Regions from separate parts of the Cyanobium sp. NIES-981 genome, predicted to be linked through region 1. Evidence: predicted binding sites of a transcription regulator. Region 1 holds the regulator's gene; the other holds the start of a gene.
What was found. Region 1 encodes HrcA, which represses chaperone genes, less so after heat shock. Its sites were predicted from a motif close to TTAGCACTCNNNNNNNNNGAGTGCTAA; they were not measured.

Region 1 (11,448 bases):
CCAGGCGGAAGCGCCGGTGAAGGGCGGCTTCACGATCCGCCGTGACGGCGGCCGCACGCTGCTGGTGCTGAGCGACGACTTCAGCACCAATCCCCAGGCCCCGGACCTCAAGGTCGCGATCGGCCGTGCCGCCAATCCCATCGCCGGCAGCAAGGCCCCCGCCTACCCCCTGCAGGAAGGCAGCTACACGGTGATCGCCCCCCTGAAGGCGGCGAGCGGAGGGCAGGTGTATGAACTCCCCACCGGCCTCGATCTGGGCGCTCAGGGTTCGGTGATCATCTGGTGCGAGCAGTTCAACGCCACCATGGCCTGGGCTCCCCTGGCGAGGTGAGCCTCCGCCCCGGATTCAGCCGCCCAGCACCACGGCATCGGGGATCTCGAAGCGCTCGTCGCCGATCTGGATGCGGGTGAGATCCCCCTCCCGGCTGGCCTGGAACGGGCCCGTGGGCGCAGCCTCGGCCGACGCGTTGCCGATGGCCTGGCCCAGGCGGAAGTACACCGTGCGTCTGCGCCCGTCCGGCAGGCTGATCACCACCGTGGCGTAGCCCCCGCCGGCCCGGGCCACCTGGAAACCGCAGCGCCCCATGGGCTGGCCAGACCCCAGGCTGCACGGCAGCTCACCGCTGGCGTCGAACTCTCCCTGGCCGGCCCTGAGCGCTGAGCCATCCTCGCCGTAGTGCACGGTGCCATCCGGGGAGATGGCCGCCTCCAGGTCGTTGCGGAGCAGGTAGCCCCGCGGCCCGCCGCCCAGGCGCTGCACGTCGCACCAGAGGCCAGCGGGCCCCTTGCCGCAGCCCAGGTTGTCCAGCAGCGTGCCGGCGGGGTAGCGGGCCGCCACGGAGGCGGTGGCCGAGGGCACCCGCCGCAGGGCGGCGGTCTGGGCGGTCACCCGCCAGTTGCGCGGCCCGCCCTCCAGACGCTCCCAGAGCAGGATGCCGCCATCGGCGAACAGGCTGAGGGCGAGGCGGTCGCCCTCCAGCCGGTAGCCCCGCACGAAGGCCAGGTCCCGTCCCAGCTGGCTGTCCAGGCTGGGGGGAGGGCAGAGGGCGCGGGTCATCGCCAGGGGGCTGAACCGGAGGCTGCCGCTGCTGCCATCACCGGCCGGCATCGCCGTCCAGGTGCCCGTGGCCCGGTTGCAGTTGAGGCGCAGGGAGGCACGGCCGTCGGCGCCGAGCTCCAGGGTGTAGAGCCGCGGGTGCTCAGGCCTGCGGCTGCCGATGGCGTCGTCCATCGACCGGATGTCCAGCAGCTGCCAATGGGTTGGGGCCAGATTGATCGGTGCCGCTGCCGCCCCCTGCCTCGGCTCGGCTCGGGAAGGGGCGCCTGGCCCCGGCAGGAGGGGCAGGCTCAGCAGCAGGGCGGCGGCAAGCTGAAGCGGGCGCCGCTTCGATCCATGCCCCCGGGCTCGCCAGGGATCGGCACAGGACCTTCGCTGGCGTTGCTGCCCCATGGAGGACCGACGGCAATGGCTGCTGCAGCAACCTACAGACCCTGTTCAGGTGTGGTCAGGGCGAGGCGTGGCGCCTTCATCCGGGCCGACACCTGGGCTTCGGGGTCCACCCCCTCGAAGGTGGGGGGCAGCCACACCCGCACCACCATCAGCACGGCCATGGTGGTGAGGAAGAGGCACACGGCCAGGATCTGGTGCCAGTCGGTTTCGAGAACGCCGTTCACGATCACTTCCCGCAGCACCGACACGATCGCGATCTCCACCGACACCCCGATCGACACCCGCTGTTCCTGCAGATAGATGATCAGCAGGCGGAACAGCTCCACCAGGATGAGGATGAAGAGGATGTCCGAGGTGATGGCGTGGAACTTCGGCTCTGAGAGCAGGGTGGAAAACATCACCTTCATCTGCAGCACCATCACGCCGAACAGGCCCACGCAGAGCGAGATCGCAATCAGGTCCTGAATCGCCTCCAGCGTCTGGACGATCTGCACCCGCCTGAGCTGCTTGTACCAGGGAACGGATCGGGCCCGGGCCGCGTCCCCGCCGGACTGCGGCGCTGGGGTGGCTTCCGTCGCCTGCGGGGGGTGGCTGGTCGTTGCCTGCGGGCGGTCCTCACCGTCGGCGCCGGCGGCAGGCATGGGGAGAAAGGGGGAGAGGCTGGTGGTCATTGCATCGGCTGCGGCAGGACTCCCACGACGGCGTCGGGGGCGAATGAAGAAACATTAAGGGGGCTTTTCCTTATGGGTCAATCTTGCATCGATCAGTCTGGCTGATGACCTCCATAGCGGAGCGCCGCCTACGGTGTGCGCCGCCGGGTCAAGCGCTTGGGTCTGCTCGTCGACGGCATCTGGCACGACCGCTGGTACGACACCGCCGCCAGCGGAGGCCGCTTCGTGCGCTCCGCCTCCCGCTTCCGTCACTGGATCACCCCCGACGGCCGGCCGGGCCCCAGCGGCGACGGGGGCTTCCGGGCCGCAGCGGGCCGCTATCACCTCTACATCTCCCACGCCTGTCCCTGGGCCCACCGCACGGCGATCTTCCGGGTGATCAAGGGGCTCGAGGAGCTGGTGTCGCTCTCGGTGGTGCACTGGCACATGGGCGCCGAGGGCTGGACCTTCCAGCCCGGAGACGGGGTCATTGCCGATCCCATCCATCAGGCCCGCTGTCTGCACAGCGTGTACACCCGGGCCGATCCGCACTACAGCGGCCGCGTCACGGTGCCCGTGCTCTGGGACAGGGAATCGGGCCGGATCGTGAACAACGAGTCTGCCGACATCATCCGCATGTTCAACAGCGCCTTCGAGGCCGTTGGTGCCGCTCCGGGTGACTTCTACCCCGAACCCCTGCGCTCCGAGATCGACGCCCTCAACCAGCGCATCTACGACACCGTGAACAACGGCGTGTACCGCTGCGGCTTCGCCACCAGCCAGAGCGCCTACGACGAAGCGATCGGCCCCCTGTTCGCCACGCTGGATGCCCTCGAGGAGCGTCTGGCCGATCAGCCCTTTCTGCTCGGATCCACCCTCACCGAGGCCGACTGGCGTCTGTTCACCACCCTCGTGCGTTTCGATGCGGTGTATGTGGGGCACTTCAAGTGCAACCTGCGCCGCCTGATCGATTACCCCCACCTCTGGCGGTATGTGCGCCAGCTCTACCGCGTCCCGGGCGTCGCCGGCACCGTGAACCTGCACCACATCAAGGCGCATTACTACCAGAGCCACCCCACCATCAATCCCTCCGGGGTGGTGCCGGCGGGTCCGCTGCTGAGCTTCGCCTGATTCAGCCCTGGCGGTGGGGCACCCGGCGCGGCTCGAGCGGGCAGGGACGGGTGCGATCGAAGGCCGACCAGTCGATGCGGTGCAGGTTCCCCTCGGTTTCCACCATGTCGAGAAAACAGAGGCCGTAACCGATCTGCTCCACCGCCCAGCTCCAGCGGCTGTGCACGGGGCGCTCGATCGTCTCGTCGATGCCGCTGAAGGCCACCACCAGTTCGGCGTTGCGGGCGGTCAGATCGTCCGGCGTGAGGCCGTGCAGCGGGCTGGCGGCATCGATGCGGTGCTGGGCCGTCCACACCAGCAGGAAGGCGATCCCCTGGTCGCGCTCCAGGGGCAGGGCCCGCAGCCGGCGCATCCGGTGCCCTTCCTGGCTGATCTCATCCACGGCCAGAAAGGCCCGCACCCGGGCTTCGAGGATGTGGTTGCCCCGCTCGTTGGCCAGCCGGAAGCTGAGCATCGGCGTGCCGTTGTAGGGGTGCACCACCGCCAGCCGGGAGAAGCGGATGCGGGCGCTGCTGCGCGAGAAGCGGGCGAAGGCCAGGCCGGTGCTGAGGGCGAGGAACAGCACACCGCTGAAGGATTCCGCCGTCACCAGCAGGTTGGTCACCAGGCTCACCGGGTGCAGGGCGCCGTAGCCGATCGAGCCCAGGGTCTGCACGCTGAAGAAGAACGCTTCGGCGAAGCTGGCCCTGCCGCCGGCGGTGCCCGCCAGTCCGCCGGGGTCGAGCCGGTAGAGCCCGGCGAACACCAGGTTGATCGCCAGATACACCAGCGCCAGCAGGCCCAGGAACAGGGGCCAGGAGATCGAGAGGGCCAGGAGGTAGGGCTCCCGCCAGTGGCGCCACCAGCGCGGTTTCCCCTGGGTGGTGAGGAGGCCCTGCTGGCGCCGCAGGTGCTGGACCCTGGCCATCGGCTCCGTTGCCGCTCTGCGCCATCGTTAGCATCCGGTGATGGGCAACCAGTGGGAGAACTTCCGCCGCAACCTCGGTGAGTGGCGCGGCAGCTTCGCCAATCTCGACCGTGAGGGCAATCTGCTGGGCTCCACGGCCTCGATCCTCACGCTGGAGAGCCGGGAGGAGGGCCGCTGCGTGCTGTTCCGTCTGCGCCGCTACGGCGATGGCGGCTACGACACCCCGCCCCTGCAGGACCACCAGCAGGAGTACCGCTCCCTGGGGAAACAGGTGGTGTTCTTCGAGAACGGCAGCTTCTCCAAGGGCTCGCTCCAGGTGGCTCCCGCCACCCGTTCCGGAGCCGAGTTCGGCTTCGTGGGCCACGACCGCCGCTGGCGGCTGGTGCAGCTCCACGGCGAGAGCGGTGCCTTCGAATCCCTCGTGCTGATCCGGGAATTCCGCGCCGGCAGTCAGGCCGTCGAGCGTCCTGCCCTCAGCCCGGAGCAGCTGGTGGGCACGTGGGTGGGCCAGGCGGCCACGGTGGAGGCCGACTGGCCCGTGCCGAGCCAGGCGGAGTGCCGCACCAGCATCGAGGCACTGCCGGGGCAGGGGCTGCGCTTCACCACCGAGCTGGGTGGGACGCCGGAGGTGCTGGAAGGAAGGCTGCAGGGCTCCGTCGTGGCGATCGGAGGTTCCCGGCCCCGGCAGCTCAATCTTCTGCCCGATGGCGGCTCCAGCCTGGTGCCGCTGCAGGTGAGCCACCGGGAGGGTTTCACGGTGGAGGCGGGCTGGCTCAGCTCCCCCACCGAACGGCAGCGCCTGATCCGCCGCTACAACGATCGCGGTGAATGGGTGTCCGCCAGCCACCTGATCGAGACCCGGGTGGCCTGAAACCGATGTCCCCCTGACCGGGGGGCAGGGCTGGGATCAGCCTCCGGCCTGCTTCGGCCGATACCCCGCCTGCTGCAGGGCAGCGAGCGCCACGCTCACCTGATCCCCCTGGAGTTCGATCCCACCGGCCTTGAGGGTGCCGCCGGTGCCGGCGGCCGCCTTGAGCTGCTTCAGCAGGGCCTTGAGCTCGGCCTCCCCGGCCTCGAGGCCGGTGATGGCCGTCACCAGCTTGCCGCCCTTGCCCGCCCTGGTGCGTTGCACCCGCACGCGCTGCTGGACCTTCGGGAGGGGAGCGGAGTCAGGGCGTTCGAGGCTGGCCGGCTGGCTGAGGCTGCCGAACTCCTGCCAGCCCCCCTTGGTGCCCATCGCATCCCGCCCCCGCTTGCGCGCCCATCTTCTCTCAGCCCTGCTGCCTACGCTGAGGCGATCCGATGATTCCGGTGGCCCGCGCGTGACCAGCACCGTTCCTTCTGCCGCCTCCTCGCTCACCGCCGCCTCCCTGCAGCCCGAGGTGCGTCCGAACCCGGCCGGCCGCTTCGGCCGCTTCGGCGGGCAGTACGTGCCCGAAACCCTGATGCCGGCCCTGGCGGAGCTGGAGGCCGCCGCCGCCGAGGCCTGGGCCGATCCCGCCTTCACCGGCCGGCTGGATCACCTGCTGCGCACCTACGTGGGCCGGCCCACGCCGCTCTACGAGGCCGAGCGGCTCACCGCCCACTACGCCCGCCCCGAAGGAGGGCCGCGTCTCTGGCTGAAGCGCGAGGACCTCAACCACACCGGCGCCCACAAGATCAACAATGCCCTGGGCCAGGCCCTGCTCGCCCTGCGCATGGGCAAGAAGCGGGTGATCGCCGAGACCGGCGCCGGCCAGCACGGCGTGGCCACCGCCACGGTGTGCGCCCGTTTCGGTCTCGAGTGCGTGGTGTACATGGGCGCCGAGGACATGCGCCGCCAGGCCCTCAACGTGTTCCGCATGCGGCTGCTGGGCGCCACGGTGCAGCCCGTCACGGCCGGCACCGCCACCCTCAAGGACGCCACCAGCGAGGCCATCCGCGACTGGGTGACCAACGTGGAGTCCACCCACTACATCCTCGGTTCGGTGGCCGGCCCCCACCCCTACCCGATGCTGGTGCGCGACTTCCATGCCTGCATCGGCAAGGAGGCCAAGGCCCAGTGCCAGGACGCCTTCGGCCGGCTCCCGGATGTGCTGGTGGCCTGCGTGGGCGGGGGCTCCAACGCCATGGGCCTCTTCCATCCCTTCGTGCAGGACACCGCCGTGCGGCTGGTGGGCGTGGAGGCCGCCGGCGAGGGGGTGGCCAGCGGCCGCCATGCCGCCACCATCACCGAGGGGCGGATCGGGGTGCTGCACGGCGCCATGAGCCTGCTGCTCCAGGACGGCGAGGGCCAGGTGCAGGAGGCCCACTCGATCAGCGCCGGCCTCGACTACCCGGGAGTGGGCCCCGAGCACAGCTATCTGCGGGAGATCGGCCGGGCCGAGTACCTGGCCGTCACCGACGAGCAGGCCCTTCAGGCCCTGCGCCTGGTGAGCGAACTGGAGGGCATCATCCCGGCCCTGGAAACCGCCCACGCCTTCGCCGCCCTCGATGCCCTCTGCCCCACCCTGGCGCCGGGCACCGAGGTGGTGCTCAACCTCTCCGGCCGCGGCGACAAGGACGTGAACACCGTGGCCGATCGCCTCGGCGCCCAGCTGGGCGGCTGAGCGCGGCCGCTGCGCTCAGAGCGGGTCCTCCTCCCAGGCGAAGCGCGGCAGCCGGCGCAGGCCCTCCTGCATGCAGGCCGCCCACACCTGCATCGAGCGGCCGATCTCCGGTGCCCCCTTGGCCAGCTTGATCCGGCGGGTGATCTTCAGGCCATTGGCCGGCATCAGCGCCAGCTCGAAGGGCGGGCCCACCGAGAGGTTCGAGCGGCGGGTGATCACCTGGGAGATCAGGCAGAGCCGGGCCGCATCCTCCAGCGACAGGCCGCAATGGCCCACGAAATCGAGCGGCGGCTTGCCGTACTTGCTCTCGCCGATCTGCAGGAAGGGAGTTTCCCGCGTGGCCATCACCGCATTGCCCTGGGGGTAGATCAGGTAGAGGCCATGCCGATCGCCCTCGATCTGGCCGCCGAGGATGAAGCTGGCCTCGGCACTGGCTCCGGACTGGTGCAGCGAGGCCTTGTGCTGGTCCTGCACGGCCACGCTCATGCGGCCCACGTAGTCGGCGGCTTCGAACAGGTAGCGGGCCGTCACCAGATTGGCGGGTTCGCCGTCCTCCTCCGGCGGGGGGATGGCCGCAGGCGGCCGGCAAGGCGGCGTGCTGGTGCCCATGGGCTGGCCGGCTTCCGGTGCCACGGTCACGGCCGCGGGCGCCGGATCGCTCAGCCCCACGAACACGGAGGTCTGCAGTGGCGGGTCCCCCGCCTCGCCGCTGATGCCAGGGCCGCTGCCCACCGGCATGCCCGGGACGGCGTTGCCCATCGGTCCGACACCATGGCGGCGCAGATCCCGCTGGATCTGGTTGAGCACCGCCTGGGTGGTGGCGAGATTGCCGGCCGCCAGCAGCACGAACAGCCGGTCCGGGGCCGGCTGGAACACGTGCATCTTGCTGTAGGTGGAGATGTAGTCGACCCCGGCGTTGGTGCGCGAATCCGAGGCGAACACCAGTCCGGCATCCAGCAGGAATGCGACGCAATAAGTCATGCCTGGAACCTGGAAGGAAACCTGCGGTCCTTGATGATCGCCCCTCCCGGTCTCCGGATCACAGGACGGCCAGGTGCTGCCCGGGTCAGCTGAGCAGTCGCGACAGGGTGGAGGCCACCGACTGCACCGCCGCCCGGGCCGTGGCGTAGGCCATCCGCATCGGTCCCACCAGCGCCACGTGGCCATGGGCGCCATCGCCGGTGGCGTAGGCGGCCTGCACCACCGCGCAGCGCTCCAGGGCACCGTGGGGATGCTCCTGACCGATCCAGATCGCATCGGCCCGGGGGCCGAGCAGCTGCTGCGGAGTGTCCTCCACCAGTTGCACCAGGGGGCGCAGGCTGGCGGTCTGGCTGAATTCCGGCTGGGCCAGCAGACCGCCGAGGCCGCTCGCCACGGCGGAGCCGCCCTCCCTGTGCAGCGGTTTCTGCACGTCCAGGGCCTGGCGCAGCAGATCGCCGCTGCGGCGCAGCTCCGCCGGCAGCAGGTGCCAGGGGATGGGGGCCTCGGGATGGGCGCGCAGCTGGCGGTTGGTCCAGGATTCCAGCCGGCTGAGCTGGGTCGCGGCCTCCGGGGGGAGCCGCAGATTCAGGCTGCCGCCGCTGGCCGGACCTTCCACCAGAAACACCAGCAGACGATCGCCACTGGGCACCAGGCGGAGTTCCTGCAGCCGCTGCTGGGGGCGTTGGGGCCGGGTGATCAGGCTCAGCAGGCCCGTGAAGTCCGCCAGACGGCGGCTGAGGTGCAGCAGCAGATCGTCGAGCGCCGTCCAGGTGAGGCTCAGCCCGGCCAGCTCCCGTTCGAGCTGCTGCGCCGCCACCCCCGGGGCCGGCAGCAACCGGTCCACGTATTCCCGGTAGCCCTGCTGACTCGGCACCCTGCCGGCCGACGTGTGCGGCTGGGTGAGCAGCCCCCGCTGCTCGAGAGCCCCCATGGCGGAACGCACGGTGGCCGAGCTGGCGGGCAGACCGAAGCGACGCACCAGGGTCTTGCTGCCCACGGGCTCCATGGTGTCCACGTAGTGACGCACGGCGAGCTGCAGCACTTCCTGCTGGCGTCGGGAGAGCTGTCGGGGGGAGTGGTTCCGGGTCAACCCAGCCGCCCGCGGGGGGTTGCCGGATGGTAGGGAGGGGCAGGGGCCGTCGGGCCAGAGCGTGTGGGGTCAGTAACGCGGCGCACACCCCGCTTCAGCCCCGAGCTTCACTCCTGCGCTTCGCTCCTGCGGGTCAGTACCGCGGCACGGTCGGATCCACCTGGTTGCTCCAGGCGTCGATCCCGCCCACCAGATTCCAGACGTGGGGATAGTGGTGCTGCTCCATCAGCCAGCAGGCGAACTGCCAGCTGCGGATGCCGGCGTGGCAGAGCACGGCCACGGGCCTGTCGCGCTCGAGCGTCTGCTCCAGCCGGCTCAGCCAGAGGTCCGACTGGCTCAGTGGCAGGTGGATCACCGGGTGGGGCAGCCTCGCCAGCTCCAGCTCCGCCGTCTCGCGCACGTCCACCAGCTGGATGGCCTCTCCGGCCTCGAGGCGCTGGTGCAGCGCAGGGGCCGTGATGCTGACGGGCGTGGGCACGGGCGTGGGTTCGGTGCAGGATGGGGCCATCCTGCTTTGGGCGCATGTCCGGGCGCATCCATGCCCGCTTGAACGGATGAGGACCCGCCCCTTCCTGGCGGTGGTGCTGGCCGTGACCCTGTCGCTGCTGGGGCTGGCCCTGACGGCCGGCTGGCTGCTCTGGCAGCGATCCCCACTGCAGCTCCAGGTCCAGGCGCCCAGCCTGCCCCGCTCGGCTCGCTTCGTGCCGCGGGATGCGGCCCTGGGGCTCTTCCTGCAGGCGGATGCCGAGCTGCCGGTCGACTACGCCAGGGCCCTGGCGCCCACCCGCCAACGCCGCCAGGCCGCCGAGGCCGTGGCACGGCTGCGGGATGGAGCCTTCGCCGCCGCGGGACTCGACTACCGCGGCGAGCTGGCCGGCTGGCTGGGGGGGGAAACCGGCGTGGCCCTGCTCGCCAGCGAGCCTGGCCAACCCCCGGACGGCTGGCTGCTGGCCCTGCAGAGCCGGGACGGGGATGGAGCCCGCCGCTTTCTGCAGCGCTTCTGGCAGACCCGCAGCCTCGCCGGCACTGGTCTCCAGGTGTCGAGCTACCGCGGCATGGGCCTGATCAGCGGCCAGGGCGCCCTGGTGGGCCGTGAGCCCGTGCCGATCGCCACGGCCCTGATCGATGACGACCTGGTTCTGCTGGCCTCCGGGCGTGGGGTGCTGGAGCAGGCCCTGGACGTGTCCCAGATCGATGAGCTGAATCTCGCCGCCGATCCGGCATTCCGGCAGGCACTGGGGCGCCTTGCCCGTGGTGCCGTGCTGCTGCATGTCCGTCCTGCAGGTCTGGAATCCTGGCTGGGGCTTCCCCCGCCAGCACCGCAGGGGGGGGCTGGCGGGGGCATCCAGTCGGTGGTGGCGGCCCTCTCGCCCCGGGGCCGCCAGCTCCAGCTGGAGGCCCTGGTGGCGCTGGCGGCCGATCCGCAGGAGTCCACGACCCCCTCGGCATCTTCGCTGGATCCCTCCCTGGATTCCCCGCCGGATCCCTCCCCGGCTTCCCTGCCCGGGCCTCCGCGCGCCTGGTCGTCGCGCCTGGATCCGGAGCATGCCGCCGCCTTCACCGCAGGGCTGCATGGGGAGCTGCACACGGTGGCCCTGCTGCAGGATCCCGCCCACTGGCCCGCCCCCTGGCGCGCCCTGCTGCAGCGGAGCCTGGATCCCGACACCGACGGCCCCCTGCCGGCCCTGCTGGCCGCTGAGGATTCCGGCCCCCTGCTGTGGAGCCGTGGTCCCCTGGGCTGGTTGATCGCCACACCGGCCGGGGATCCCGATCCCACCGTGCTGGAGCCGGCCCTCGGGCCCCTGGGCCTGGTGACCTCCAGCCTTGATGGACCCAGCCACCAGAGCCTGCAGGTGTGGACCCATCTCGACGCGCTTCCCCGTCCCCGCCGCCGGCGCGATGCCACCACCCAGCTGGCGGTGAGCGTTGCCGGTGCCCGGCAGGTTGAGGGCGCCCAGGCCTGGTGGGGCCAGACCCTGGCCGTGCTGGAGGAGCGGCAGGCGGGTGGCGCGGGCCCCCGCCCGCAGTGGCGGGCCCTGGAGGGCCTGGGGCTTCCCGGCGCTCCGCTGCAGTGGGCCTCCGATGGGGGCCCGGCCCAGGCGGCCCTGCGCCGGTGGCCGGCCTGGCGCCTGCTCGCCGGCCTCGCCGGTCAGCCCCTCGAAACCCCGGTGACGGGGCTGGCCCTGGCGCTGGAGCCCGCAGCGGGCCCCGGCCCTGGCGTCCATCTGGTGGCCGCCCTGCGCTACGCCTGAGCGCAGGATGAACCTCTTCCTGCTGCGCCATGGCCTCGCCGAGGAACGCCGAGCGGATCGTCCCGACGCCCTGCGGCCGCTCACGGCCGAGGGTGTCGAGCGCACCAGGGCTGTGGTGGAGAGGCTGGTGGCGCTGGATCTCCGGGCCGATCGCCTGCTCACCAGCCCCCTGGTGCGGGCCCGCCAGACCGCGGCGCTGGCCGTCGAGGCGGGGCTGGCGCCCTCCCTGGAGGAGGCTGCCGCCCTGGAGCCGGGAGGGTCTGGCCTGGCCGGCCTGCGGGGCCAGCTGGCCGGGCTCCCCGCGGAGGCGCGGCTGGTCCTGGTGGGCCATGAGCCGGATCTCGGGGATCTGGCGGCCCACCTGATCGGGGCGGCGCCAGGGACTCTCCTGCTCAAGAA
Region 2 (11,448 bases), 330 kb from region 1:
TGGGGGGTGGAGCCCCCGGCGAGCAGGGCCAGTGCCGACGGCGCAAGGCCGGCCAGCTCTGGGATCAGGAGAAGTGGGGGGAGGCGCTGCGCCTGCAACTGCAGCTGGTGAACTCCGAAGCGGGCACGACGGAGGATCGGCAACAGCTCGATGCGTGGCAACAGGACCTCAAGAACCGGGCCCTGGCGCGCTTCAACGCCGGGGATCTGGAGGGCAGCCTGGCCCTGCTCGAGCCGATGGGCGAGCATCGCCGACCCGACCGACGGGCCCTGGGGAACCGGCTGCAGGAGATCTGGACCCGCAACCAGCAACTCCTGGACCGTGCCCAGCGCCTCAGTGCCGAGAAGCGTTGGTGGGAAGCGCTCGAAGCCCTCAACCGGATCGACCATCCCTGGTGGAAGCAACAGGGTGAGGGGGTGAAGGCGGAGGTGCAGGCAGGCATCAGCAGCCTGCGCGGCCAGGAGCGTGAGCGGGACGGACACGGTTCCCTTCCCCACACCGTGCCGGTCGATCAACTCGATCAGGAAGTGCAGCGGCGACTGGCCAGCGGGATGGACGAATGGGCCGCCTTCCAGGGCGCCTGCGCGGCCCTTGGGGGCAAGGTGGTGGAAGCGGGCCCGGAAACCGGCTGCCAGCGCTGACCACCCCAGCAGAGTGGGGGAGAGGGCCCATGACAAGATTGGGGCAAAGACACCGCACCCTTCCATGCAGCCAGGGGATCAGGTCAAGGTCTGCCAGAGCGTGGTGGTTTACCACCACCCCCAGCATCGCGGCGAGGCCTTTGATCTGATGGGCCAGCAGGGCGAGGTTCACACCGTGCTGGACTCCTGGAAGGGTCGCGTGATCAGCCCCACACTGCCCGTGGTGGTGGCCTTCGGCAAGTTCCGGGCCCACTTCCGACCCGACGAACTCGAAGCCGTCTAGGGGGAGGGCGCGGAGGAGGGCGCAGACGATGGCGTCGGGCTCACCTCCGCCCCAGCCCCACCCACCGCTGGGGTGAGCAGGTACACGCCTTCCTCCGGATCGATGCCCCGCAGGCAGAGCTGAATCGACTCCTGCAGGCGGGTGGGAACCACGCGACCGCAGAAGTCAGGCTGGATCGGCAACTCGCGGTGGCCTCGATCCACCATCACCAGCAGGCTCACCCGCCGCGGCCTGCCCCAGGCCTGCAGCGCCTCCAGGGCCGCCCGCACCGTACGGCCCGTGAAGATCACGTCATCCACCAGCACCACGTGACGACCCTCCAGCCCCACGGGCATCGCCGTGGGCTGAACCAGGCGGGTGCCCACGCGGTCCAGGTCATCGCGATGAAACGTGGGATCGAGGGAGCCGCAATCCACGGCATGGCCGCACAGCGCTTCGAGGCGATGGGCCAGCACCTCCGCCAAGGCCACGCCCCGCGTCGGAATGCCGAGCAGCAGAAGCGCCGGGGGGTCGGGCTCCGTCTCCAGCACCTGGGTGGCCAGGCGGTCCAGGGTCCGGGCCAGCTCGACGCCGGAAAGCAGTTCCAGCCGGGCCATAGGCAGGGTGAGGGTGAGGGGGAAGCTCGGACCCCAGGGCGGGCGAGCCGATCGTAGACATCCGCAACCGCGGGGGACACCGTTGCCTCGGACCTGCCCCGGCGGGCGTCCCCCGCCGACGGACCCGAGACCATTGAGTCCAGGATGTGACCAAAGGCTGACGCGGGCTCCGGCAGCGTCAGAGCCATCACATCCGCGCTGTAGGTTGGCCTTGGAAGGTGCTTTCCAGTGTGTGAGGTGAGTCGGGTGAAAGCAAATCCCTCCCAGCCTGTGTCATCCCAGCCGTCGAGCTCTGCCTCCCTGGACCGCTCCCCCGACCGCTCCGTGGGCACGGCGCTGCGTGACCGCCCTCCTGCCGGCTCAGACGTGGTTGCCCCCGTCGTGCTCGCCATCCTGGACGGTTGGGGGCATCGCCACGACGGCACCCACAACGCCATCCGCATCGCCGACACCCCGGTGATGGATGCCCTCTGGCACGCCTACCCCCACACCCTGATCGAGGCCAGTGGCGCTGCCGTCGGCCTGCCCGACGAGCAGATGGGCAACTCCGAGGTGGGGCACCTCACCATAGGTTCCGGCCGCATCATCCGGCAGGAGCTGGTGCGAATCAGCCAGGCCGTCCGGGATGGCTCCCTGGCGGAGAACCCCGCCATCAATGCCCTTGCCGACCGACTGAACAGCCGCGGCGGCACCCTTCATCTGATCGGCCTGTGCTCCGATGGAGGCGTGCACAGCCACGTCAACCACCTCGGAGGCCTTCTGCAGTGGGCCGCGGCCCGGGGGCTGAAGGATGTCTGCATCCACGTGATCACCGATGGACGTGACACCGCTCCCAACAGCTCGCCGGGCTTCGTGGCCACCATCGAAGAGCAGATCAAGGCCGCCGGCGTGGGCAGGATCGTCACCGTGTGCGGGCGGTACTGGGCGATGGACCGCGACAACCGCTGGGATCGCACCGAGAAGGCCTACCGCCTGCTCACCGACAGCCGCCAACCCACCGACCTCTCCCCGAGGGATGCCATCGCGGCGTCCTACGCCGCTGATGTGGAGGATGAGTTCCTCGAGCCCATGCGCCTTCAGGACGGACGTCTGCGCGACGGGGATGGCCTCATCTGCTTCAACTTCCGCCCTGACCGGGCGCGGCAGCTGATCAAGGCTCTGGTCGCTGCTGACTTCACCGCTTTTGAGCGCGTTGATCACCCCGCCGTCGATGTGGTCACCTTCACCCAGTACGAAAAGGGACTCCCGGTGGAGGTGGCCTTCCCGCCGGAATCCCTCGATGGGCTTCTGGGACAGGTGATCTCGGAAGCGGGGCTCCGCCAGCTCCGTACCGCTGAAACCGAGAAATATCCCCATGTCACCTACTTCATGAACGGGGGCATTGAACAGGCTTTTCCTGGAGAAGACCGTCACCTGGTGCCCTCCCCCAGGGTCGCCACCTACGACCAGGCCCCGGCCATGTCGGCCGACCAGCTCACCAACAGCTGCGTGGCGGCCATCGAGAAGGGGATCTATTCGCTGGTGGTGATCAACTACGCCAACCCCGACATGGTGGGGCACACCGGTCAGATCGCCGCCACCACCGAAGCGATCAGCACGGTGGACCGCTGCGTGGGGCGCTTGGTGGAAGCCACCAACCGGATGGGGGGCACCCTGCTGATCACCGCGGACCACGGCAATGCCGAAGTGATGGTGGGACCCGACGGCAGACCCTGGACAGCCCACACCACCAATCCCGTTCCCGTGATTCTCGTGGAAGGCGAGAAGCGCAAGCTGCCGGGCCACGGCAACGCGGTGCTGCTCCGCGAGCACGGCGGCCTTGCCGACATTGCCCCTACCCTGCTGGAGATTCTTGGCCTGCCCAAGCCAGCCAGCATGACGGGGACGTCCCTGATCGAGCCGAGCGCGGTACCCGCTGCCGCGACCCGCCTGCATCAGCCCCTCAGCGTCTAGCCTGATCCAGCCATCGCCACCGCCATGCTCTCCTCCGTTCTGGCCTGGGTCTGGTCCGCCAGTGGTGTGCTGCTGATCCTGAGCGTTCTGCTTCACAGCCCGAAGGGCGATGGCATGGGCGGACTCGCCTCCAGCGGTGGGTCGATGTTCACCAGTGCCCGCAGTGCGGAGCAGACCCTGAACCGCATCACCTGGACCCTGCTGGGCATCTTTCTTGCCCTTGCCGTCGTTCTGAGTGCGGGCTGGCTGTCCTGACGGCCGGCCATCCGGCCTGGGCGCACAGCGATCCCCCAAGCACATCCCATGTTCCGACGCCATCTCCTGGCCAGCCTGGGCACAGCCCTGGCAGCGCTGGCCTGGAAGCCGCGGCAGGCTGAGGCCGCTGCGGCAGCCACCGAGCCACGCTGGGCCCTGAGCAACGCCGAATGGAAACGGCGCTTGAGCCCGGAGGCCTACAAGGTCCTGCGCCAGGAGGGCACCGAGCGTCCGTTCTCCAGCCCGCTCAATGCCGAAAAGCGCCGGGGCACCTACCTCTGCGCCGGTTGTGCGCTGCCTCTGTTCAGTTCGGACACCAAGTACGACAGCGGCACGGGCTGGCCCAGCTTCTGGCAACCGTTGCCGAAGGCGATTGCCACGAAGCAGGATTTCAAACTGCTCATTCCACGCACTGAATACCACTGCCGCCGCTGCGGGGGACACCAGGGACACGTGTTCAACGATGGCCCCCGACCCACCGGCAAGCGCTACTGCAACAACGGCGTTGCACTGCGCTTCCAGCCCGGCTGAGCCAGTGCTCCCAGTCCGGCCCTCTGATGCCGGACTGGCTCCTGCTGAGGCAGGGGGCTGACCGGGAAGATGGTCGCTTCGATGGTCACGTCATGGCAACCCCGTAGCCGGGAATCCAACCTGAACGTTGGATCACTCCACCGGAACCACAGCCCACTCCCCGACCAGGCGTCATGCCGCGAGGCTGGGGCGCTCCAACGCGGTCCACGGGCCCCGACAGGCTTTCACTGCGGCCAGGGTCGTCCTGATTCGCCTCCCCGGATGCTGGAACCGCACCATGGACGGGAGGGGCTCTGCCCCCCAGGCGGCGGTCGAGAGCACATGTGCCCCTGGTTAGAGTGTGAGGCCATGAGCAAGTCCCGGGCATGGTCATGCCCACAGGTTTTCCCACCATTCTGTCTGACTATTCAGATTGATGAGCCGATTTCAAGCGACAATTTCAACTTTTGCAGCCATCGGAACGATTGGTCTCACCGTCGTTGCGGTTTATCGGGCTGTGGACGACCAGAAGCAGCGCGATCTAAAGAATCAACAAGAGATACAAGCGCTCCGCGAACAACTGGAGGAACAGCGCAAACAGGAGAAATCCAACCAGCCGGCCCTTTCCCCTTCGGTCCCCGCCCCGACCCTGCAGCCCACACTTCCTTCCCCGCTTTCGATCCAGACTCCGTCCAACACCCCAGGGCCATCCCTGCCTCCACCCCCCCTTCCAGAACCCGGCAGTCCGGGGGAATGACCAGGGTGACGGCGGCCGATCTGCCATAACAGCTGATCCGCCATCAAAAAAGCGCCCCATGCGGGGCGCTTGGTCCAGAAGGTCCGGGCTGATCAGTAGTCGAAGTCGCCGCCCATGCCACCGCCACCGGCGGGAGCAGCTTCCTTCTTCTCGGGCAGATCGGCCACGATGCACTCGGTGGTCAGCACCATGCCGGCGATCGAGGCGGCGTTCTGCAGGCCGGAGCGGGTCACCTTGGCGGGATCCACGATGCCGGCGGCCAGCATGTCCACATACTCGCCGGTGGCGGCGTTGTAGCCCTCGTTGAAGGGCTTGCTCTTCACGTTCTCCGCCACGACGGCGCCATTGGCACCGGCGTTCTCGGCAATGCGCTTGAGCGGTGCGGTGAGCGCGGAGGCCACGATCGTGGCACCGATCAGCTCCTCGCCGGAGAGATTGGCCGCCGCCCACTCCTCGAGGGCCGGAGCCAGGTGGGCCAGGGTGGTGCCACCACCGGGAACGATGCCTTCCTCAACGGCCGCCTTGGTGGCGTTGATGGCGTCTTCCAGGCGCAGCTTCTTGTCCTTCATCTCGGTCTCGGTGGCGGCACCCACCTTGACCACGGCCACCCCGCCGCTCAGCTTGGCCAGACGCTCCTGCAGCTTCTCCTTGTCGTAGGAGGAGTCGGTTTCGTCCATCTGCTTGCGGATCTGCTCGCAGCGGGCCTTCACGGCCACCTCGTTGCCTTCGGCCACGATGGTGGTGGTGTCCTTGTTGATGGTCACCCGGCGGGCGGTGCCGAGCATCTCGAGCTTGGCGTTCTCCAGCTTGAGGCCGGCGTCCTCGGTGATCAGCTGGCCGTTGGTGAGAACGGCGATGTCCTCGAGCATGGCCTTGCGGCGGTCACCGAAGCCGGGGGCCTTGACGGCGGCCACGTTGAGCACACCGCGCAGACGGTTCACCACCAGGGTGGCGAGGGCTTCCTTCTCGATGTCCTCGGCAATGATCAGCAGGGGCTTGCCGGTGCGGGCGATCTGCTCCAGCACGGGCACCAGGTCCTGCACCAGACCGATCTTCTTGTCGGTGAGCAGGATGTAGGGCTCCTCGAGCACCGCTTCCATCCGCTCGGTGTCGGTGGCGAAGTAGGGCGAGATGTAACCCTTGTCGAAGCGCATGCCTTCGGTGACCTCCAGTTCGGTGGTCATCGACTTCCCTTCTTCCAGGGAGATCACACCTTCCTTGCCAACCTTGTCCATGGCGTCGGCGATCATGCGGCCCACCTCTTCGTCGTTGCCGGCGGAGATGGTGCCCACCTGGGCGATCGCACTGGAATCGGAGATCGGCTTGGCGTGCTCCTCGATCTTCTTGACGAGGAAGTCGGAGGCCTTGTCGATGCCCTTCTTGAGGGTGATGGCGTTGGCACCGGCGGCCACGTTGCGCAGGCCCGCCTTCACCATGGCGTGGGCCAGCACGGTGGCGGTGGTGGTGCCGTCACCGGCGGCGTCGTTGGTCTTGGAGGCGGCCTGACGGATCAGGGCCACACCGGTGTTCTCGATGTGATCCTCCAGTTCGATCTCCTTGGCGATGGTGACGCCGTCATTGATGATCTGGGGGGCACCGAACTTCTTCTCCAGCACCACGTTGCGGCCCTTGGGGCCCAGGGTGACGGCGACGGATTCGGCCAGGATGTCGATGCCTTTCTCGAGCGCGCGACGGGCTTGCTCGTTGTAGATGATGCGCTTAGCCATGGGAGGCGTATGTCTCGTAGGGAAACTGTGAGTTGGTCAGTCTGTTGAGGGTTGCAGCTTAGATGTCTGACCGTAGGAAGCAGAACTTCCTTGGATCAGAAGGAGCCCATCGACCGATCAGTTGACGACAGCAAGAATGTCTTTCTCGGAGAGCAACACGTACTCATCGGTGCCGAGCTTGATGTCGGTGCCGGCGTACTTGCTGTAGAGCACCTTGTCGCCGATGCTCACTTCAGGAGCCTGGCGGGATCCGTCTTCATTGCGCTTGCCGGGGCCCACCTGCACCACTTCGCCCACCTGGGGCTTCTCCTTGGCGGTGTCAGGCAGCAGGATGCCGCCGGCAGTCTTCTCTTCGGACTCCGACACCTTGATGAAGATGCGATCTCCGAGCGGCTTGACCGTGGAGACGCTGAGGGAAACAGCAGCCATGGATAGATGCGATAGCAACGACATGGCGCCCGAGACGCCACTGTAAAGAGGGGAGTTGGCACTCCCCCCTCACGAGTGCCAACCTATGCGGCGAGGGTCCATGGCGACCACCCCGAAGCTGTGCGGGTGACCGAACCGTGCATGGGCGCGCAGAGGAGCTGGAAGGCCGAGTGGTAAGGTGGCCCGGCTCCCCCGGGGCCAGGGATCGTCTCAGCACCCCTGTCCCACCAAGCGCTCTCCCCGAATTCCATCCATATGGCTGCTGCTACTGCCACCGGCACCAAAGGCATCGTCCGGCAGGTGATCGGCCCGGTGCTCGACGTTGAATTTCCGGCCGGCCAGCTGCCCAAGATCTATAACGCTCTCCGCATCGAGGCGAAGAACTCCGCCGGCCAGTCCATCGCCCTCACCGCCGAAGTGCAGCAGCTGCTCGGCGACCACCGGGTGCGGGCCGTGGCGATGAGCAGCACCGATGGTCTGGTGCGCGGCATGGAGGCCCTGGACACCGGCGCCCCCATCTCCGTGCCCGTGGGGGAAGCCACCCTGGGCCGGATCTTCAATGTGCTCGGCGAGCCTGTGGATGAGCAGGGTCCCGTGAGCACCACCCTGACCGCCCCGATCCACCGCGAGGCCCCCAAGCTCACCGAGCTGGAGACCAAGCCCCGGGTGTTCGAAACCGGCATCAAGGTGATCGACCTGCTGGCCCCCTACCGCCAGGGCGGCAAGGTGGGCCTGTTCGGCGGAGCCGGGGTCGGCAAGACCGTGCTGATCCAGGAGCTGATCAACAACATCGCCAAGGAGCACGGCGGTGTGTCCGTGTTCGGCGGCGTGGGTGAGCGCACCCGCGAGGGCAACGACCTCTACGAGGAATTCAAGGAGTCGGGCGTGATCAACGCCGACGACCTTTCCAAGTCGAAAGTGGCCCTGTGCTATGGCCAGATGAACGAGCCCCCCGGCGCCCGCATGCGGGTGGGTCTCTCGGCCCTCACCATGGCCGAGCACTTCCGGGATGTGAACAAGCAGGACGTGCTGCTGTTCATCGACAACATCTTCCGCTTCGTGCAGGCCGGCTCCGAAGTGAGCGCCCTGCTGGGCCGCATGCCTTCGGCTGTGGGCTACCAGCCCACCCTCGGCACCGACGTGGGCGAGCTGCAGGAGCGCATCACCTCCACCCTGGAGGGATCGATCACCTCGATCCAGGCCGTCTACGTGCCCGCCGACGACCTCACCGACCCTGCTCCCGCCACCACCTTTGCCCACCTGGACGCCACCACCGTGCTGAGCCGCGGTCTGGCCTCCAAGGGCATCTACCCCGCTGTGGATCCCCTGGATTCCACCAGCACCATGCTGCAGCCCGCCGTGGTGGGCGATGAGCACTACCGCACCGCCCGTGCCGTGCAGAGCACCCTGCAGCGCTACAAGGAGCTGCAGGACATCATCGCCATTCTGGGCCTCGACGAACTGTCCGAGGACGACCGTCGCACGGTGGACCGGGCGCGCAAGATCGAGAAGTTCCTCTCCCAGCCCTTCTTCGTGGCTGAGGTGTTCACCGGCATGCCCGGCAAGTACGTGAAACTGGAGGAAACCATCAAGGGCTTCAACATGATCCTGGCCGGCGAACTCGATCACCTCCCCGAGGCGGCCTTCTACCTCGTCGGCAACATTGATGAAGTGAAGGCCAAGGCTGACAAGATCCTGGCTGATTCCAAGGGTTGAACCCGTCCTGTCAATCCTGAGGTCTCACGATGTCTTTAACCCTGAGAGTTCTGGCCCCAGACCAGAGCGTTTTTGACGGCAGCGCTGACGAGGTGATTCTGCCGACCACCACCGGACAGGTGGGCATCCTTCCGGGACACGTCACCATGCTGGCCGCACTGGATACCGGCGTGATGAGGCTCCGCGGGGCAGGGGGCTGGTCCTCCATCGCCCTGCTGGGTGGCTTCGCTGAAGTGGAGTCCGATGAGGTCACCGTGCTGGTGAACGGGGCTGAGCTGGGCAGCAGCATCGACGCCAGCGCAGCCCAGGCGGAATTCGAATCTGCCCAGCAGGCTGCCGCAGCCTTCGAAGGCCAGAGTCCGAGCACCGAGAAGCTCAAGGCCCAGCAGGCCCTGGCGAAGGCAAGGGCCTGGCTGCAGGCCACCCGGGGCCAGAGCTGAATCTCCCTCCCTGGTGCATCACTGCGGGCCATGGACACCATGGCCCTTTTTCATGCCGCGATCATGTCATGGCGCCATGAAAAAGCCCCCTCGAAACAACGAGGGGGCCAAGGCCCTGGAGTGGTGACCAGGATTCAGGCGGTGCCGCAGAAGGTGACATCGGGGAACTTGAGCTTGGCCTCATCGAGGCTCTTGCCCTTGCCCTCCTCCTGCCAGTAGTTGATCACCTCGGTGGCTTTGTTGAGGATCTCCACCCGCTCGTTATCGGTGATCCAGCTCTTGCCCTCCAGCTCGGTCTTGAGGGTTTCCCAGGCATCCTCCCGGGGCCAGAAGAAATAGGCCGTGAGGGGGCTCGGGCCGCCGCCCACGATCTGGTCCACAGCGAGGGCCACGTTCTCGGGCAGCCAGAGGATCTTCAGCAGGAAACGGCCCTCATCCGCCTTCGGCGTGTAACCGGAGGGGACGCCGTCCTCATCGATGGTGGCGGAGGCCAGGGCGGCGCTGCCACCACGCATCACCGGACGCCCCTGGGAGGCGCTGTCTTCAGTGGCGGCCGCCACCTCGGGCGCATCGCTCACGGCAGCGCCGGCGGCGCTCTCGGTGGCTGTCATGGTGTCGGCGCTCAAGGCAGAAAGTCAAACAACTAACCTATCAGCCGAGCCGCACCCCTCCCCTGATTCCGCGCGCCGTCCTGCTGTTCGACATCGATGGCGTGATCCGGGATGTGGCAGCCAGCTACCGCCGCGCCCTGGCCGAAACCGTGCGCCACTACAGCGGTTGGCTGCCCGACGCGGCCACCGTGGATGGCCTCAAGGCCGAAGGCCGCTGGAACAACGACTGGGACGCCTCCCTGGAGCTGCTGCGTCGCCACGGCCAGGACCCACTGCCGGATCGCGACTCGCTGATCGGGGTGTTCAGCGGCTTCTATTTCGGCGGCGATCCCCTGGGCGACCCTCTCCAGTGGACGGGTTTCATCGGCCATGAGCCCCTGCTGGTGGAGCCGGTGCTGTTCGAGCAGCTCGACAGGGCCGATGTGGCCTGGGGCTTCGTGAGTGGTGCCGAACCCCCCTCGGCCCGCTACGTGCTGGAGGAGCGCCTCGGCCTGGCGGACCCGCCCCTGGTGGCCATGGGCGACGCCCCCGACAAGCCGGATCCCACGGGACTGCTGCGCCTGGCCAGGCAGCTGGCGGGCACCGAACTCGGAACCGGCTCCAGCCCGCCGGTGGCCTACCTGGGCGACACGGTGGCGGATGTGCTCACGGTGGTGGGGGCCCGCCAGGTGCAGCCGCAGCAGACCTTCCTGGCCCTGGCAGTGGCGCCGCCCCACCTGCACGGGTCGTCCCTGGCCCGCCGCCGCTACGAGGACAGCCTGAGGAAGTCGGGAGCGGATGCCGTGATCTCCAGCACGGGCTCCGTGCTGGAGAGCCTCGAGCGCCTGCTCGCTCCCTCGCGGCTCATCGCTCCATCGCCGCGAGGCTCTTGAGGGCAGCGGCCGTGAGCACCTCATGACCGCGATCGCTCACGGCCACGTCGTCCTCGATGCGGATGCCGATGCCCTTCCAGCGCTCCTCGATGGCCGGCTGGCCCTCCGGCACCGCCAGGCGATCGCTCACATAGAGCCCGGGCTCCACGGTGAGCACCATGCCCGGCTCCAGCTCCACCGGGTGTTCCCCCAGCCGGTAGGCCCCCACGTCGTGCACGTCCAGCCCCAGCCAGTGGCCGGTGCGATGCATGTAGAGGTGCCGGTAGGCCCCCTGCTCCACGATCCCGTCCACGCTGCCGCTGAGCAGGCCCAGGGTGACGAGGCCCTCCACCAGCACCCGCACGGCGGCCAGATGGACGGCTTCTGCGGTGACGCCCGGGGCCACGCTGGCCACGGCGGCCTCCTGGGCAGCGAGCACGAGCGCGTACAGATCCCGCTGCTCTCCGCTGAAACGACCGTTCACCGGGAAGGTGCGGGTGATGTCGCCGTTGTAGTAGTCCGTCAGGCTGCAACCGGCGTCGATCAGCAGCAGATCACCGTCCCGCAGGGGGGCGTTGTTGGCGGTGTAGTGCAGCACGCAGGCGTTGTCGCCTCCCGCCACGATCGAGCCATAGGCCGGTCCGCGGGCGCCCTGCTCGAGGAAATGCTGCTCGATCAC

Region 2: a site for HrcA is predicted at 7,207-7,233, ahead of groES (co-chaperone GroES). Genes of this name have one in related genera too.

The regions. Positions count from the first base shown of each region.
Region 1 covers NZ_LT578417.1:2,897,310-2,908,757, reverse strand. The annotation lists gene CBM981_RS14585 (DM13 domain-containing protein) at 1-331, shown strand, start outside; gene CBM981_RS14580 (META domain-containing protein) at 347-1,450, opposite strand; gene CBM981_RS14575 (phosphate-starvation-inducible PsiE family protein) at 1,483-2,121, opposite strand; gene CBM981_RS14570 (glutathione S-transferase family protein) at 2,278-3,231, shown strand; gene CBM981_RS14565 (ion channel) at 3,233-4,138, opposite strand; gene CBM981_RS14560 (DUF3598 family protein) at 4,179-5,009, shown strand; gene CBM981_RS14555 (translation initiation factor) at 5,046-5,375, opposite strand; gene trpB (tryptophan synthase subunit beta) at 5,461-6,726, shown strand; gene CBM981_RS15990 (20S proteasome subunit A/B) at 6,742-7,707, opposite strand; gene CBM981_RS14540 (heat-inducible transcriptional repressor HrcA) at 7,793-8,713, opposite strand; gene CBM981_RS14535 (rhodanese-like domain-containing protein) at 8,931-9,275, opposite strand; gene CBM981_RS14530 (DUF3352 domain-containing protein) at 9,352-11,049, shown strand; gene sixA (phosphohistidine phosphatase SixA) at 11,057-11,448, shown strand, end outside.
Region 2 covers NZ_LT578417.1:2,564,107-2,575,554, forward strand. The annotation lists gene CBM981_RS12915 (hypothetical protein) at 1-641, shown strand, start outside; gene CBM981_RS12920 (ferredoxin-thioredoxin reductase variable chain) at 706-924, shown strand; gene pyrR (bifunctional pyr operon transcriptional regulator/uracil phosphoribosyltransferase PyrR) at 921-1,520, opposite strand; gene gpmI (2,3-bisphosphoglycerate-independent phosphoglycerate mutase) at 1,887-3,473, shown strand; gene secG (preprotein translocase subunit SecG) at 3,498-3,728, shown strand; gene msrB (peptide-methionine (R)-S-oxide reductase MsrB) at 3,777-4,259, shown strand; gene groL (chaperonin GroEL) at 5,088-6,722, opposite strand; gene groES (co-chaperone GroES) at 6,840-7,151, opposite strand; gene atpD (F0F1 ATP synthase subunit beta) at 7,407-8,867, shown strand; gene atpC (ATP synthase F1 subunit epsilon) at 8,897-9,307, shown strand; gene CBM981_RS12965 (30S ribosomal protein PSRP-3) at 9,442-9,918, opposite strand; gene CBM981_RS12970 (TIGR01548 family HAD-type hydrolase) at 10,020-10,790, shown strand; gene CBM981_RS12975 (aminopeptidase P N-terminal domain-containing protein) at 10,762-11,448, opposite strand, start outside.